3 regions of the Candidatus Thiodictyon syntrophicum genome follow, and region 3 is predicted to be linked to each of the others. Evidence: predicted binding sites of a transcription regulator. Region 3 holds the regulator's gene; each other region holds the start of a gene.
What was found. Region 3 encodes sigma-54, which starts transcription at its own class of promoters, with help from an activator protein. Its sites were predicted from a motif close to TGGCANGNTNCNTGCTT; they were not measured.
Positions count from the first base shown of each region.

Region 1: THSYN_RS19565 (PEP-CTERM sorting domain-containing protein) is a predicted target of sigma-54. The motif match lies at 1,601-1,617, and genes of this name have one in related genera.
Region 2: THSYN_RS16930 (PEP-CTERM sorting domain-containing protein) is a predicted target of sigma-54. The motif match lies at 1,532-1,548, and genes of this name have one in related genera.

Region 1 covers NZ_CP020370.1:4,658,717-4,661,988, forward strand. The annotation lists gene THSYN_RS19555 (hypothetical protein) at 63-485, opposite strand; gene THSYN_RS19560 (HEAT repeat domain-containing protein) at 965-1,345, shown strand; gene THSYN_RS19565 (PEP-CTERM sorting domain-containing protein) at 1,683-2,351, shown strand; gene prsT (XrtA/PEP-CTERM system TPR-repeat protein PrsT) at 2,642-3,272, shown strand, end outside.
Region 2 covers NZ_CP020370.1:4,031,164-4,034,435, forward strand. The annotation lists gene THSYN_RS16925 (AbrB/MazE/SpoVT family DNA-binding domain-containing protein) at 1-44, shown strand, start outside; gene THSYN_RS36700 (hypothetical protein) at 34-156, shown strand; gene THSYN_RS16930 (PEP-CTERM sorting domain-containing protein) at 400-1,446, opposite strand; gene prsT (XrtA/PEP-CTERM system TPR-repeat protein PrsT) at 1,729-3,272, shown strand, end outside.
Region 3 covers NZ_CP020370.1:471,667-474,938, reverse strand. The annotation lists gene lptA (lipopolysaccharide transport periplasmic protein LptA) at 1-103, shown strand, start outside; gene lptB (LPS export ABC transporter ATP-binding protein) at 100-825, shown strand; gene THSYN_RS02060 (RNA polymerase factor sigma-54) at 927-2,429, shown strand; gene hpf (ribosome hibernation-promoting factor, HPF/YfiA family) at 2,464-2,793, shown strand; gene THSYN_RS02050 (PTS sugar transporter subunit IIA) at 3,031-3,272, shown strand, end outside.

The sequences.
Region 1 (3,272 bases), 2.7 Mb from region 3:
CACATCGCAGGAGGACGGGATACGGACGCGACCGCCAGGTAATGGCATTTGGCGGCAGATTATCAGCAACGGCAGGCGCCAACAACGGGCAACTCGCAGACGATCTGCGGCACCTGCGTCACCAAGTCCATGCCGAAGCCGGCGGTGTCCATAACGCTGGAGCCGCGGCCGTGGCAGTTCAGCGTGCCGTCAAGCGCGCCGTCCCCAGCGCCCGGGGGTACGATCGGATCGCGCGAAAACACGCGGCCCACGCCGATCGTGCCGTTGGCGAGCGCCCCGAGGCTGCGTCGGGCGCTGGCGCGGCACGACCAGCAACGGAGCATGCAGCACCGCCGCCAGCTCGTCGATATCGATGCGCTGGGGCTGCGACCTACCGCCCGCCGCCCCGGTACCTGATCCGAGTGGTTGATATTGGACTCGACCGCTTGGTCCAGGTCGATCAGCACCAGCCGCTCGAATAATGCCTGGCCGGTACCGGGTTCCATACGTCGGAAATTTCTGACAGGTTTCAGGCCATTATCTGCGCTTGCCAGGGACTTTTTCACTATCGGGGGATGGGCGATGCAGCTATCTTTAGCCGCGACAGGACGGACACCGGGTCGGTCACTCATTGCGGCAGGTGAGCGGCCAGTAAGCTTCACTGCTGGTCAGGATAGTGCCGAGGTGCTCGATAGACCTGCCGCGGGGCGAGGTCTGGCGGCCACCGCGCCCGCCGGCGCGGCCGACCCGCAACGACGGAGTCTTTCTCGACCAACGCGATGTGACAGGAGACATCAATGTCAGATATCGACGTGAAATACGCTGCCCTGGGCGGCCCCGGGGGCTGGCTCGGTCCCGCGACCACGCCCGAATTGGTGGCACCGGACGGTGTGGGTCATTACCGGCACTTGCTGAAATCGACCGCGAGGAGCCCGACTACGCGGCCTTTCCGAAACTTGGACCCGCGGCCCTGCCCCATCTGCAGATGATCGCCGAGGCCACTGATCCGCTCAAGGCGGCCAAGGCGGCCTACGCGGCCAGCCTGATCGGCGGCCTCGCGGCGATCGAGCTGCTGCGGGTTGCAGCCCGACACCATGACCCGCAGGTGCGCATCGCCGTCGCGGATGGACTGAAAAACCTGGCGGCGGCAGCCCCCACTGACCTCGTGATGAATGCGCTCAATGACCCCGACGTGGGGGTACGCAAACTCGCCTTGAGCACGGCCGACCGACTCAAGCGCGCTGACTTCGCCCAACGGGTGGCCGAGATCGCCAAGGCCGATCCGGCCGAGCATCTGCGCAGCGCCGCCACCGTGACCGCCAAGCACCTGTCGACGCTCGCGCCGGGCACGCCGACGGGACCCTGACCGGCCGGGCGGGGCCCGGGCGCCGCGATGGCGTTCACCTCGCCCGCCAAGTCCGGGCGGCCGCCGCGGTATCCTCGATCAGGGGTTTCTTTGCGCCGACAAGCGCCGCTTGATCGCAGCTACCAGCTTCCCAGCCGTAAGGTCTTCGGTTATGATTGGACCTGGTATTTGTCGGCGCAGTCCCGGTGCGTCGTCGCTCGACTGGGTCAACCCCGCGCCCGGTGGCAGTCCGGGGGCCGCGCTACAAGCGTTAAGTGGCTCGAAATTTGCAGTGTCCGCGCGCAACCGCGGCCATCAATGTCCCCTGGTACGCACTGGCAGTGGAGCACATCGTTCGATGAAAAAGATTGATCTCGCGTTGGCCCTCTGCGGCGTTCTGGCAGCATGTAACGCCGGCGCCTTGACCATCGACAGCTTCGACACGACGCAGTCCAACAAGCGGGTCGCAAACGGGGCAAGCGTTGACATCCCCATCAACACCTCGGGCGCCGGGGTGACCTATATCGGCACCTCCCGTACCCTCTCGAGCCAGGCCGCCACCGGCGAGACCTCGTGGACGGACGCTCGCATCGCGACAGCGTCTTATCCGTCTGCGCTTTATGTTGCCAACAATGCATCGCCCGGGACCGTCTATGTCCAATGGAACGGGATTTCGGGGTCCGACAGGGATTTCACCGCCGGCAACGCACTTGGCCTCCGCATCAGCCTGCCCGCACTGGTCAATAACGCGTTGACCGTCACCTTTCTCGTGAACGGAACCTCCAGCGCATCGCGGACCTTCACCAGCAGCACGTCCGATGACCTCTTCACGTTCGCCTCGTTCACCGACCGGAGCGTTTTCGCCGACGTCAGCACGCTCAGGATGACCACGACCATGACCCTGGGCACGAGTGATCCGACGGGCTGGGCGGCCATCGGTCTTGTCGAGACCGTTCCTTTACCGGGCACCCTAATGCTGGTGGGCATCGGTCTGGCTGGGCTGGCCCGCAGCGTCAAGCGCGCCTGACCCCTGCCGTGGGTCGCCCGACCAGCCCTGCTGATCCGCATGGCCAACGACGGGACCCCGGAGCGGATCGGCGCCTCGATGGCATGTGCGCCGCACAACGGATGGTGCCGCAACCAATTGGGGGCCCCGTATACCACCCCTTCTCACTCGACCCCGGTGCTGACCGCGATTAGTCCTTTAGTTCTGCTGCCACAGGCCCGGGCGCCGCAAGCGGTGGTTCCGCGGGCATTGTCCAAGCGGCCTGACCCCAGCGTCGGGCACCATCGGGCATGACGCAGGAGATCCCTCCAATGACGAGCCAACGCGGTTTGCAGCCCGCTCTGGTGTCGGGCGTGCTCGCCTTATTGATCCTCATGCCGGTCGCTCAGGCGGACCCCCTCGCGGATGCCCGTAGCCAATGGCAGTCCGGGGATGGGCGCGCCGCGGTCCGGACCCTGAAGCACTATCTGAGGCAGGGCGGCAACGACCCCGCCGTACGGGCGCTGTTGGGGCAGGTCTATCTGGACCTGGCGTCCGGCGCTGCGGCCGAGCAGGAACTCAAGCGCGCCATCAAGGAAGGCCGCCTCAATGCCACCGAGTATCAGACGGACGTGGCCCAGGCGCAGTTGCTTCAGGGCAAGTACGCCGAGATCCTGGAGGACCCGGCGATCGGTTCACCAACGGACCCGCGCAAGCAGGCCGAACTGCACGCCATCCGGGGTGAAGCCTACCTGGCCCTGGGCCAGCCAGATCAGGCGAACCAGGCGTTTGACAAGGCCCTGGACCTGATTTCCACCTATCCCCGCGCCCTGCTCGGCCTCGCCAGGCTCGCCGCGCGCCAGGATGACATGACGCGCGCGCGCGCCCTGGTGGACCAGGCGATCACGGCCAACCCCGGGGACTCCACCGGGTGGGAGGCGCGGGGTGATTTAGCGCTGTCCA
Region 2 (3,272 bases), 3.3 Mb from region 3:
AGTGGTCGTCGCCCGAGGACGACGAGGCCTTCCGTGAGCTATGACACGCTGGACGTGATCCGTGTCCCGTTTCCGTTGATCCTTGGTAAGTCGGGCAGATTCTCGGCGGCTGATGCGGCGCGGCTGCGCCAACGCCTGGCCACCCTGTTCGGGTGACGCACCAACCCTAATCGTTCAGCGCCTTGTTCTCGGTGGCTCGTTGGGCTTCGTTCCTTGGCCCAACGGCCATGTTCGGCGTGCCCACCCCTGTCCATGAAAAGGGCTCGCGGCAGCCGGGACGCAGAGCGTCCTCGGATGCATTCCCACGCGGAGCGTGGGAACGAGCGGGCACGATCCGGCACCGGTCGGTGCCGGTCGCGGCGGCAGGCCGCTCCCACCCCGCTCCGGGCGGGGCTGGCGCTAGACCCGACGGCGGCGATAGACCCCCATGCCGAAGAGCCCGATGCCGAGCAGCGGCAGCACGCCCGGGACCGGAACCTCGGTCGGCGCCCAGTTGACGATGTTGGCGGTATCGATCTTGCCGCCGCCCACCGCGGCCAGAAGCCCGGCGCCGTCGAGATCCTCCAGATCGTCGAAGACCCCGGTCCCGCCCTGGGCCGTCGCCACATCCGGGCTGAACTGCACGAACCACATCAGGCTCTGGGTCTCGCCGACACCGAGGTCGAGCGACCAGACGTCGGTGAAATAGTCGACAGAGTCATTGCCGGAATCCGTCCCCGGGACCGCCAGGGTATCCGACGCCGCCTGCACCGTCCCCTCGCCATAGCGCACCAAGGTCAGCACCGGATCGGGGCCGTCGCCGCCGTCGCTGCTGATCAGCCAGCGGTCCGCCTGCTGGAAGTCGGCATCGCCACTGCTGGTGTCCTCGATTTGGGTATCGTCGTCGGAGCCCAGGGCGCCGCCGTAGAGGACCTCGACGGTCTGGTCGCTGTTGCCGGTATTGGTGAAGCTGGCCAAGACCCGCAGGGTGGGGCTGGCACCATCCATGAAGTAATCGAGCCGGGTGCCGATGTCGCCGATCGCCACCTGCGTGGTGTTGACGAAGGCCCCGGCACCGGTGGTGGTCAGGTCCACCTGGGTCCCGGGCTGCTGGAAGAAGGTGCCGTTGACGCGGATGCCGGCGAAGGAGTCGAAGGCGTCGGTCATGGTGCTGCCGGCCGTCTTCAGGGCCGCCTCGCCGATGCGAAAGGCCTCGGTACCACCCGTACCCGTGGCCCCGCCGACGGTGACGACCATGGACATGAAGGAGTTGTTGAGACCCGAGTAGTCGTTTGGGCGGGCGGCGGTGTTCACATGGCCATAGATCACCTGTCCGACGGTCAGGGTGAGTGGCAGATTGACATTGGCCGCCTGGGCGGCACCGACCGCGACGGTGGCGGCGAGGCCTGCGGCCGGAAGGGCCAGACGCAGGCGGTCGAAGGGGTTGGACTGAGTGGCGGCGGACATCGGCTGTGGTCTCCGGTTTGGTTGGCGCGGACGGGGCGGGAATGAGGTCGCGGGGGTGATCCGCAACCCGTTTTCCGGGCATTTTGAGCAATTCTCGTGCCTGCGTATTTTTTTCATATTCTTTCATAAGGTTGTAAATCGCCCCCCCCCCGGCACACACCTGACCGACGTAAGTGTAAAATTTTCTGACAGCCGGGCATCCCGGCCGCCGTCGTCCGGGGATTGCGCCGGGCGGCGCACCTTGGTGCAATGGCGTGCCGCCCGTTCCACCCGGAGAACCCCATGTCCCTGCGCCCGCTCATCTTCTACTGCCTCTGCCTGCTTGCGACGGCACCCGCCGAGACCGCCGCCGAGCACCCGTCCGACCCCCTGGCCGAGGCGCGGGCCGCCTGGGCGGCCGGCGACCCGGCGGCGGCGCGCATCCACCTGAACACCCTGCTGCAAGGCCACCCCGATGACCCCGCGGCCCGGCTGCTGCAAGCGCGCCTGGCCCTGGACCTGGCGCAGCCGGCCCTGGCGGCGGAGGCGGTGGCGCGGGCGCGGGCGGCCGGGGCGGTGCGCGCCGATTGGCTGATCCCCTGGGGCGATGCGCTGCTGCGCCAGGGACGCTTCGCCGACGTGCTGGCGGAGGTGACGGCGGAGCCCGCCGACCCGGCCCCGCTGGCGGCGCAGATCGCCCGGGTACGGGCCGAGGCACTGTACGGACTCGGCCGGGCGGACGAGGCGGCGGCGGCCATCGACGCGGCCCTGGCCCTGGACCCGGCGAGTGCCCGCCCCCTGGCGGCGCGGGCCGGCTGGGCGCTGGCGCGGGGTGATCAGGCGGCGGCGCGCGCCGACCTGGAACGTGCGACAGCGTTGGAGCCGACGGCGGGTCTGGCCTGGGAGATGCTGGGTGCGCTGGAGCACCGCAGCGGTAATCTCAAGGGCGCCGCGGCCGCCTATGACCGCGCCATCGCGTCCCAGGCGGCCCCCTGGCCGGTCTATCAGAAGCGCGCCCTGCTGCGCATCGAGACCGGGAAGCTCGCCGAGGCGGCGGCGGATGTGGAGCAGACGGCGCGCTGGCGGCCCGATGTCGCCGGTCTCGCCTATGCCCGCGGCCGGCTCGCCCTGGCCCGCGGGCAGCTCGCACCGGCCCTGGACGAGTTCGAGGGTTATCTGCGCGCCCAGCCCCAGGACCATGAGGCGGCCTATTACGCGGCCGTCGCCCTGATCGGGCTCGGCCGGTTGCCGGCGGCGGAGGAGTCGCTGGTGCGCGTGACCAAGGCCGCACCCACATTGGCACAGCCGGCCCTGCTGCTGGCGCGGCTGCGGCTGGAGCGCGGCGACCCGGCCGGCGCGGCGGCGCTGCTGCGGCCGCTGGCCGGTCCCGGCGCCCCGCCGGCCCTGCGCCGCACCCTGCTGCAAGCACTGCTGGCCCAGGGCCAGGACGCCGCGGCCGATGCCCTGCTGGCTGAACTGGCCGCCGCCGCGCCGGACGATGTCGCGCTCGGCGTCGCCCAGGCCGCGCGTCTCCTGGCGACCGGGGACACCGCCGCGGGGCTGACGGCGGCGCGTGCGGTCGTCGCCCGCCACCCGGCCGACGGGGAGGCGCGGCTGCTGCTGATCCGCGCCCTGACCGCCGCCAAGGAGCCCCAGGAGGCATTGGCAGAGGCCCAGTTCCTGGCCCAGGCGGCCCCCAAGGACGCGCGGGCGCTCAATGCCTTAGGAACCGCCCAGGCGCAGAACGGCGACCCCGCGGGGGCGCGCGCCACCCTGGAACGGGCGGCCACGGCCGGGGGGCCGGGCGCGGCGGACGCGGCCCTGAGCCTGGCGCGGCTCGAACTGGC
Region 3 (3,272 bases):
GAAGGACGGCAAGCCGCCGGCGCCCGGCACCGCCGCGGCACCCCCGGCGCCCCCGGTACCCACCCCCAAGGCACCCCCGCCCGGCAAGCAGGGCGGCGCGTGAGCACCCTCTGCGCCACCCACCTGAAGAAGCGCTACCGCAACCGCCAGGTCCTGCGGGACGTGAGTGTCGAGGTGAACGCGGGCGAGGTGGTCGGCCTGCTCGGCCCCAACGGTGCCGGCAAGACCACCTGTTTCTATCTGATCGTCGGGCTGATCCCGAGTGACCACGGACGCATCGAGTTGAACGGCCGCGACCTCACGCAACTGCCGATGCACGCCCGCGCCCGGGCGGGACTGAGCTACCTGGCGCAGGAGCCCTCGGTCTTCCGTAAACTCTGCGCACGCGACAACATCCTGGCGATCCTTCAGACCCGCCGCGACCTGAACCGCAACCAGCAGCGCGAGCGTTGCGAACAACTGCTCCAGGAACTGGGGATCAGCCATGTCGCCGCCTCACTCGCACTCAGCCTGTCCGGCGGCGAACGCCGCCGCCTGGAGATCGCCCGCGCACTCGCCGTGGACCCGGTGGTGATGCTCCTCGATGAACCCTTCGCCGGGGTCGACCCGATCGCGGTCGGCGACATCAAGGCCATCGTCGCGCACCTGCGCGAGCGCAACATCGGCGTCCTGATCACCGACCACAACGTCCGCGAGACCCTCGACATCTGCGATCGCGGCTACATCATCAGTGACGGCAGCATGATCGCCGCCGGCACTCCCACGCAACTGCTCGCCGACCAGCAGGTGCGCGAGGTCTACCTCGGCACCGATTTCTCCATGTGAGCGCCCCAGACCATTCCGCCATGGCGCCCGAATAGGCTAGAATCAAAACAGGCACTCAACTTGCTAGACTCGATCGGTCCACCCCACACGCAGCCCCCGCGATGAAGCAGTCCATCCAGCTTCGACTTGGTCAGCATCTGTCGATGACGCCCCAGTTGCAGCAGGCGATCAAGCTCCTTCAGCTATCCAACCTGGAGCTCCAACAGGAGATCCAAGAGGTCCTGGACAGCAATTTCATGCTCGAGGAGGGCGATGAGGCCGACCGCTTCCAGGCCGCCGACGCCGCCGACGCCCGCCTGGTTCAGGACGCCACGCCGGAGCCGACGGCCACCGTCCAGGAACAGACGATCGAACGCGAGGTTCAGGGCGAGTCCAGCGAGATGCCGGACGAGCTCCCGGTGGACACCCACTGGGACGATGTCTACGAAAACTATCTCCCGAGCGGCAGCCAGGGCAGCGACGACAACGACTTCGACCCCTTCTCCCAGCAGAGCCGCCCGGAGACCCTGCATGACCACCTGATCTGGCAGCTCAATCTGGCCCGGCTCAGTGCGCGCGACGAGGTGATCGCGCTCGCGGTGATCGACGCCATCGACGGCAACGGCTACCTGCGCACGGACTGCGAGGAACTGCTGAGCACCCTGGGCGACCCGACGATCGCCCCCGAGGAGGTCACCACCATCATCCACCGGGTCCAGTCATTCGACCCGGCGGGGGTCGGCGCCCGCGATCTGCGCGAGTGTCTGTTGCTGCAACTGCGCCAGTTACCCCAGGGCGCGCCGACGGCCCCCGGCCAGACCACGCCGCAGGCGCTGGCCATCGCGATCTGCGCGGACGGGTTCGACTTTCTGCCCCGCAACGACGTGGCGGCCCTGGCACGCCTGCTGGGCGCCCCGGAAGCGGCGATCCACGCCGCCCTGGAGGTGATCCGGCACCTGAATCCCCGCCCCGGCACCTTGATCGCGGAGACCGCGTCGGAGTACGTTGTACCCGACATCTTCGTGCGGCGTGTGGAAGGTGTGTGGCAGGTCGAGCTGAATCCGGAAACTACGCCTAAACTAAGAGTGAACGCCGACTATGCGCGGCTCATCCGGCGCAGCGACCAGAGTGCGGACAGCATTGCCTTGAAAAGTCACCTGCAAGAGGCCCGCTGGTTCATCAAGAGCCTGGTCAGCCGCAACGACACGGTCCTGCGCGTCGCCGCCAAGATCGTGGAATTGCAGCAGGAATTTCTCGAACGCGGTGAGGAGGCCATGAAGCCGCTGATCCTGCGCGACGTCTCCGAGGCGCTGGACCTGCACGAGTCCACCATCTCGCGGGTCACCACCCAGAAATACATGCACACCCCGCGCGGGACCTTCGAGTTCAAGTTTTTTTTCTCGTCCCACGTGAACACGGCGGCCGGGGGCGAGTGTTCATCCACGGCCATCCGCGCCCTGATCCGCAAGATGATCACCAATGAATCGGCCCGCAAGCCCTTGAGCGATAGTCGGATCGCCGACGAGTTGGCCGATCAGGGCATCAATGTTGCGCGACGCACCGTCGCGAAATACCGCGAGGCGATGGGCATCCCACCCTCGAACGAACGCAAACGCCTGGCTTGACAGGCGGTTTGAAACCAGAGGAGAAGACCAGACCATGCATATCAACCTGACGGGTCACCATATCGACGTGACCGAGGCCCTCAAGGGGTACGTCGATAACAAGTTCGAGCGCCTGGCTCGCCATTTCGACCACGTCATCAACGCCCACGTCATCCTGACGGTGGAGAAATTGGCCCAGCGCGCCGAGGCCACCCTGCATGTGAACGGCGGTAAGCTGTTCGCCGACTCGGTCCATGAGGACATGTATGCCGCCATCGACACCCTGATCGACAAGCTGGACCGCCAGATCCTGCGCCACAAGGAGAAGAAGGCCAGCCACCGCCCGGTGGCCGTCACCGGCACCAAGCCCGGCGAGACCGAGTAAGGGCGAACCCCGATAAACCACAGGGTCGCACCCGGGCCGGCACGCACGGACACCTCGGACACCCGTTCGAGGTGTCTTTCGTTGCGACCCGGGGCCATCCGAACCAGTGTGACGGGCGCGTGCGTCCCGCACGACCAAGAGGAGTCAGCCGACATGACCCGCACCCACTTGCGCGACCCGCGCCGCGGTACCTGCCGCGCCGTCCGGCATTGCGTCCGCGGCCAGGAGCGGTAGCCGATGTTACCGCCCGACTTCATCAACGAACACCGCATTGGCCGCGGTCTTGAGATCGCGAGCAAAAAGCGTCTGCTCGAGACCCTGGCCCGCCTCCTGGCCACGGACCATCCGCAGTTGAAACCGGACCTGATCTTCGAGCGTCTCCTGGAGCGCGAGCGGCTCGGCAGTACCGGGCTCGGGCACGGCATCGCCCTGCCCCACGCCCGCGTCAAGGAGGCCACCCAGTCCCTGGGCGCCTTCGT